DNA from 2 places in the Arthrobacter sp. LFS091 genome. Region 1 is predicted to be linked to the other one. Evidence: riboswitches for the same ligand, from Rfam matches in the RefSeq annotation. Region 1 holds a riboswitch; the other holds the start of a gene.
The links. A riboswitch is a leader RNA that binds a small molecule or an ion and turns the genes downstream of it on or off. The one in region 1 is predicted to bind glycine.
Positions count from the first base shown of each region.

Region 2: it holds a riboswitch for glycine, as region 1 does, so the genes downstream of both, gcvP (aminomethyl-transferring glycine dehydrogenase) here and cycA (D-serine/D-alanine/glycine transporter) in region 1, are expected to answer to the same signal.

Region 1 covers NZ_JBFPFP010000002.1:65,129-68,647, reverse strand. The annotation lists gene ACNQOP_RS03105 (FAD/NAD(P)-binding protein) at 1-1,099, shown strand, start outside; glycine riboswitch at 1,174-1,272, shown strand; gene cycA (D-serine/D-alanine/glycine transporter) at 1,417-2,883, shown strand; gene ACNQOP_RS03095 (ExeM/NucH family extracellular endonuclease) at 2,950-3,519, opposite strand, start outside.
Region 2 covers NZ_JBFPFP010000003.1:323,003-326,521, reverse strand. The annotation lists gene gcvP (aminomethyl-transferring glycine dehydrogenase) at 1-1,935, opposite strand, end outside; glycine riboswitch at 2,084-2,182, opposite strand; gene ACNQOP_RS07185 (helix-turn-helix domain-containing protein) at 2,257-2,562, opposite strand; gene ACNQOP_RS07180 (D-arabinono-1,4-lactone oxidase) at 2,566-2,685, shown strand; gene mscL (large conductance mechanosensitive channel protein MscL) at 2,811-3,275, shown strand; gene ACNQOP_RS07170 (TetR/AcrR family transcriptional regulator) at 3,398-3,519, shown strand, end outside.

The DNA of each region.
Region 1 (3,519 bases):
GGGCACCCCTTACCGGGCCAAGGCGGGGCTGGCGGGTTACTACCCCAGCAGCATCACCATGCGCTACCTGACCGAAGACGCCGTGGACCGGTTTCGCGCGGCCGGAATCCAGCCCGGTTTCGACCACGATCTTTGGCCGCTGCTGCACCGTGATGCGCTGTGGGCGTATTACTCAACGCTGGCCCGCTCACAACCCACTGCGATCAAGGACCCCGCGCAGTTCCTGGCGGACCTCGAGGACGCACTCCAACCGCACGCGCACACCACAGCGAAGTGGGAGAACGACGTGGGCGATCTCGTGGAAAAGCACGTCGTCGCGTCCCGTCGGCTGAATCTTCGCGGGCTAGCCGCGCCGCTGGCAGGGCGTACTTTTGCGTCCAGGCGGGAGCTGGACGCGGCCATCACGGCATACCTTGATGATGACGCGCGCCGATCGGCTTTGGGCGAATCGGACCCTGTGAAGATGGCCATCGGAGCACTCCACACCGGTCGGGCAATCCTGAAATCGGTGGTGGCCGATGGCGGCATCACCGACGAATCCTGGTTGGCAGGGCTTCGCGGCTGGTTTGAGTCCTTCGTAGAGGGGCTGGCCAGTGGGGCACCCGCGCTGCGTTCGGAGCAGCTGGCCGCACTGGCGCGGGCCGGCGTCGTAAGTTTTGTTGGCCCGGACCCGAAGTTCAGTGTGGACCGGAGCGCGAAACTGTTCCGTGCGGTTTCGCCGTGGGTGCGCGACGCGCCGGTGGAAGCCCGGACCCTGATCGAGGCGATGTCGCCTGCCAACAGGGTGGGCATCAATATGTCACCGCTGCTGGAGCAGCTCATGGCTGACGGGTTGGTCCGAACCAAGATCATGATGAGCGTCGAAGGTACCCCGATGCAGACCACGGGTTTGGACGTCGTGCCACATCCCTACCGGCCCTTGGCGGCGAACGGGGCGGTCACCGAAAACCTATACGTGCTGGGCCTACAGTTGTCCGCCTCACAGTGGGGCACGGCCATCGCGGCGGAGGCCCGGCCCCGAACCGGGCAGGCCTATGCCAGCGGACAGCGGACCCTGCGGGACGCCGACGAGATTGCGCGTAGCATTCTGGCCCGCTGAGGACCCAGGGTTGCAGTGCCGCCCGGCCTTCGTTAGTGTGTGAGCTGCATCACCGAACTGGTGGTGCGCGCTTTTGATCCGCGGCGGGAGAGCCCTGCCGGTACATCACCACAGGCGCCGTAGGAGCAAACCCTCCCCAGGAATCTCTCAGGCCCATGTACCGCCGCGGCGAGGCAACTCTGGAAAGCAGTCCGGAACGCCGGGCTCACCGAAGGTGCAAGCAGGCCCACGCCTGCGGAAACTCTCAGGTCCATCTACAGAGCGGGGAGGAACCCGAATCTTGTGGCACCCAGTGCCGCCTGAACGATGGAGTTCCTTTGACGATTCAGCGCCCACCCTCAACCGGTACCGATTCACCGCATCTTGAGCGCCAGCTCAGCAACCGCCACATCCAGCTCATCGCCATCGGCGGAGCAATCGGAACAGGCCTTTTCATGGGCTCCGGCAAAACCATCTCAGCCGCCGGCCCGTCCGTCATCTTCGTCTACATGATCATCGGCTTCATGCTGTTCTTCGTCATGCGTGCCATGGGCGAACTGCTGCTGAGCAACCTGAACTACAAGTCCTTCAGCGACTTCGCAGCTGACCTCCTGGGCCCCTGGGCCGGCTTCTTCACCGGCTGGACCTACTGGTTCTGCTGGGTCATCACGGGGATCGCGGACGTCATCGCAATCGCAGGCTATTCGCAGGAGCTGTGGCCTTCCCTGCCCCTCTGGGTGCCGGGGCTCATTACCATCGGCATCCTCCTGCTGCTGAACCTGGCAACGGTGAAGGCATTCGGCGAGACCGAGTTCTGGTTCGCCCTCATCAAGATCGTCGCCATCGCGGCCCTGATTATTGTTGGCCTCTTCATGATCTTCAGTGGCTTCCAGTCCGACGCCGGACCCGCCAGCTTCACCAACCTTTGGAGCCATGGAGGATTCTTCCCGAACGAATTCATGGGCTTCGTCGCCGGATTCCAGATCGCGGTCTTCGCTTTCGTAGGCATCGAACTGGTGGGCACTACTGCGGCCGAGGCCAAGGACCCGGAAAAGAACCTGCCCAAGGCCATCAACTCGATTCCCATCCGCGTGCTCCTCTTCTACGTGGGCGCGCTGATCATCCTCATGTCCGTCACCCCGTGGACCCAGTTCGCTGCCGGTCACAGCCCGTTCATTGCCATGTTCTCACTGGCCGGCCTGGGCGCAGCAGCCACGATCGTCAACCTGGTGGTCCTCACCTCCGCCATGTCCTCAGCCAACTCCGGGATCTACTCCACGTCCCGCATGGTGTTCGGCCTGGCCCAGGAAGGCGATGCCCCCAAGGTCTTCGGCGCGCTCTCCGGACGCAAAGTACCCCGCAACGCACTGTTCCTGTCCTGCGTCCTGTTGCTGTCCGGCGTCGTGCTCATGTACGCCGGCCAGGACGTCGGTAAGGCGTTCGACATGGTGACCACCGTGTCTGCCGTCTGCTTCGTCTTCGTGTGGTCGATCATCCTGGCCAGCTACCTGGCCTTCCGGAAGCGCCGTCCCCACCTTCACGAGTCTTCGGCGTTCAAGATGCCAGGTGGAGTGGCCATGGTGTGGGTGGTGTTCGCCTTCTTTGCCTTCGTGCTGTGGGCGCTGACCACCCAGCCGGACACCCTCGCAGCGTTGCTGGCCACGCCCCTGTGGTTCGTGATTTTGGGGGTCGCTTGGGCGGTACTCCGACGCCGTCCGGCCCACCTGGCCCGGTACGCCGCTTTCCAGGCCGAGCTGCGCAGCGATGCTGCCAGGGTCCAGGACCCGGAGCCGGCAAACAAGTAACCACAAGACAGGCCCCTCACGAACCAATCGTGAGGGGCCTGTCTCTTGGGGCATGCTACGGGGCGCTTAGCCCCTCAGGCATTTCTGGTACTGCAACCATTCGATGCCGTACCGCAGCCATCCCACAATGTCGTACCACTTGGACGGCTTGGTGGGCGGGGTGCACTGCGGCGGGTTGGGGCCGCTTGCGGCCACCTTGACCAGGGCCTTCACTACCGTTCCGGACTCGACGGCGGTGAGCACCAAGGTCCCGGTACCTGCGGCCGCCGTGGCGGGAACCTTCACGTTGACAGTGGCCGCTCCTGCGGTCACCGGAACATTTCCAAGAGCCACGGAGGCGCCCTTGGCATCAACGAAGACAGCCTTCAGGGAGGTGTTCGCCGGGCTGCCAATGGAGGTCAGGTTCAGCTTGGAAACCGTCAACGTCACGGACTCGCCGGCCTTGACCTCGGCAGCGGTGGAGTTTGCCACAGCAACTGAGCGGCGCGCGAAGTCCGGCGAGACGGGGTTGTGCGCCTGAAGGTACTTGATCCAGGCGTCACGGTCCACCAGGCCGGTGTCCTTCGTGTTGCTGCCCTCCTTGAAGACCCGGAAGTTGTCACCGCCGGTTGCCAGGAAGCTGAAGGTACCGATCCT
Region 2 (3,519 bases), on a different contig from region 1:
GTGCGTGGACGGGTAGGTGATCATGATGCAGGACAGGACGTCCTTGTTGGCTTCGATCTTGGCCGTAAGGTCCGCGTGGTCGATGGTCCCGTCAGCAGCCGTCGCCACCACAACCACCTTCATGCCGGCCAGCACTGCGGAGGCAGCGTTGGTGCCGTGCGCGGAAGCGGGAATCAGGCAGACAGTGCGCTGCTCGTCACCCCGGGAGAGGTGGTAGCCGCGGATCGCCAGCAAGCCCGCGAGTTCGCCCTGGGAACCAGCGTTCGGCTGAATGGAGACCTGATGGTAGCCAGTGATCTCCGTGAGGTCGGCTTCCAGGTCCTCGATGAGTTCGCGCCAGCCCGCCGTCTGGTGGTCCGGTGCGAAGGGGTGGATGGAGGCGAACTCCGGCCAGGAGATGGCTTCCATCTCAGCGGTCGCGTTCAGCTTCATGGTGCACGAACCCAGTGGGATCATGGTGCGGTCCAGAGCGAGGTCCCGGTCGGACAGCTTGCGGATATAGCGCAACAGCTGCGTCTCGGAACGGTGCGTGTTGAACACCGGGTGCTGCAGGAAATCGCTGGTCCGGACCACGTCCGAGGGCAGCTCGAAGCCCGCCGCGTCCTTCACCGGACCGGCACCGAAGGCGACGGCAACGGCGGAGAGGACCTCCGGCGTCGTGGTTTCATCAATCGAGACGCCCACGGTGTCGGCGTCGATGAACCGCAGGTTGATGCCGCGGGCTTCGGCGGCGGCGATGACTTTGTCAGCCTTGCCGGGGACGCGGACCGTGAGGGTGTCGAAGAAGGACTCGGTCACGAGTTCGCGGCCGGCCGCCTTCAGCGCCGTCGCCAGCGTTCGTGCATGGCCGTGAACGGTTTCGGCGATCGACTTCAGGCCTTCCGGGCCGTGGTAGACGGCGTACATCGAGGCCACGATGGCCAGCAATGCCTGGGCTGTACAGATGTTGGACGTGGCCTTTTCGCGGCGGATGTGCTGCTCGCGGGTCTGGAGGGCCAGGCGGTAGGCGGGGACGCCCGCGTTGTCCTTGGAGACGCCGACGATTCGACCCGGGAGCGTGCGCTCCATGCCGTCGCGGACGGCCATGTACGCGGCGTGCGGGCCGCCGAAGAACAGCGGGACACCGAAACGCTGCGCGGTTCCGACGGCGACATCGGCACCTTGCTCGCCCGGGGGCGTGATGAGGGTGAGCGCCAGCAGGTCGGCTGCGACAGTAACCAAGGCGCCACGTTCCTTGGCTTCGGCGATCACCGGGGCATGGTTGAAAACGCGGCCCGAAACGCCAGGCTGCTGCAGGACAATACCGTTGATGTCGCCGTCGGGCAGGCCGGCCGAGAGGTCCGCTATCTCGACCTCAAACCCCAGCGCCTCGGCGCGGCCCTTCACGATTGCGATGGTCTGCGGGAGGAGGTCTGCGTCCAGGACGGTCTTGCCGTCCTTCACAGTCTTGTTCGCCCTGCGCATGAGCAGCACTGCCTCGGCAACGGCGGTAGCTTCGTCCAGCAGCGAGGCGTTGGCCACGGGAAGTCCCGTGAGGTCCTGGACCATGGTCTGGAAGTTGAGCAGCGCTTCGAGGCGGCCCTGGGAAATTTCCGGCTGGTACGGGGTGTAGGCCGTGTACCAAGCCGGGGATTCGAGGATGTTGCGGCGGATGACGGGCGGGGTCACGGTGTCGTAGTAGCCCTGGCCGATCATCTGCACGGCGGTTCTGTTCTTGGAAGCCAGCTTGCGCAGCTCAGTGAGGACCTGCACCTCGGTGAGGGCGTCCTGCAACTTCAGCGCAGTGTCCTGGCGGATGGAATCTGGGACAGCAATGTCCACCATGCCGTCGACGGAGTCATAGCCGATGGCCTTGAGCATGGTGTCAACATCGGCCTGGCGGCGGGCGCCGATATGCCGGTCCGCGAACGCGGTGGGGGTTGATTGAACAGTCAAGAGGAACTCCATGATTCAGGCGCCTGCTGAGCGCCACGATGATGTGGGTTCCTCCCCGCTCTGTATTGGACCTGAGAGATTCCGCAGGAATGGTTGCCTGCTTGCACCGTCGGTGAGCCCGGTTTCCCGGACTGCTTTCCAGAGTTGCCTAACCGCGGCGGTACATGGGCCTGAGAGATTCCTGGGGAGGATTTGCTCCTACGGCGCCTGACTGGATGTACCGGCAGGACTCTCCCGCCGCAGATCAAAAGCGTTGCATCACGTGAGTGACACGCTTCACACCATAGCGGGTTGTTTTGAAAAAGCGCAAGCAAGCTGTGGCTACTGATGCATCGCTTCGTGGATCTGCAGTGCGAACCACAACTGCGCAACCGTGGACGTTTCGCCCATGTCCAGCCCCGTCAACTCACCGATTTTCCGGATCCGGTAGATGATGGTTTGCCGGTGCGCGAACAGCGCCGCAGCCGTCTTTTGCCAGGAACGTTGAGAATCCAAATATGTCCTCAGAGTCCGGGTCAGATCACCGTCCTGGCTCTGCTCATAGTCGAAAATCGGACCCAGCAGGCGCCGCACCAACGCCGCGTGCTCCAGGAATTCGAGCCCCGGGCGCACTGGGGGAAGATCCACTTCATGACCCGCAGCCGCCTGGAACGCCTCTACCCGGAACTGGACACTTTCCTCCAGGTCCGCCGCGAATTCGATCCCCGCGGAATGTTCCTGAACGACCACACCCGGTCCCTGTTCGGCTGAGCACATCACGGGGTAGGGGAGCAGGCGTGATGCACTCCCCTACCCCGTTACACCGGGTTGAAACATGGGGATGGTAGTTTGTTCACTGCTGAGGCAGACATCCCCACCCAAGCTGAGGACACTCCATGTTTAAGGGTTTCAAAGACTTCATCCTTCGCGGCAACGTGATCGAACTGGCCATCGCCGTGGTTATCGGCAGTGCTTTCACCGCCCTCGTCGGGGCCTTCACCAACCACATCATCAACCCGGTCATCGCCGCTGCCGGTGGCATGAACGCCGAGGGCCTGGGCTTCAAGATCTGGGAAAACAACCCCGCCACGTTCGTCGATTTCGGGGCCGTCCTGACCGCCCTGATCACCTTTGTGATCACGGCTGCCGTGGTCTACTTCATCTTCGTGGCGCCCATGAACAAGATCAACTCCCTGGTCAAGGACCGCCTCTCCACCGAGGAACCCGAGGAAGAGCCGCTCCCCGCCGATACGGCGCTCCTCGCCGAAATCCGTGACCTCCTCAAGGACGCAGCCGCGGCCCGCAACGCAGGTACCGCTTCCGCGCCCAACCCAGGGCCCGGCTCCGACCCCGTCCGTTAGGGCCAGCACAGCCTTTACAAGTAGCTCCGCCCAAAACCCGGCTCCCTCACACGAGGGGCCGGGTTTTTGCGTTGGGCTTGCGCGGATTTACAAAAATATATAGACCGGTCTATTATTTCCCTGTGGCTATCAAAGGAAACCTGACGAAGGCACGGCTTACAGAGTCCATGCTGCAGCTCATCCAGACCAGCGGCTACAGCGGCACAGGCCTGAACGCTGTGATCGAACATGCCGCCGCACCCAA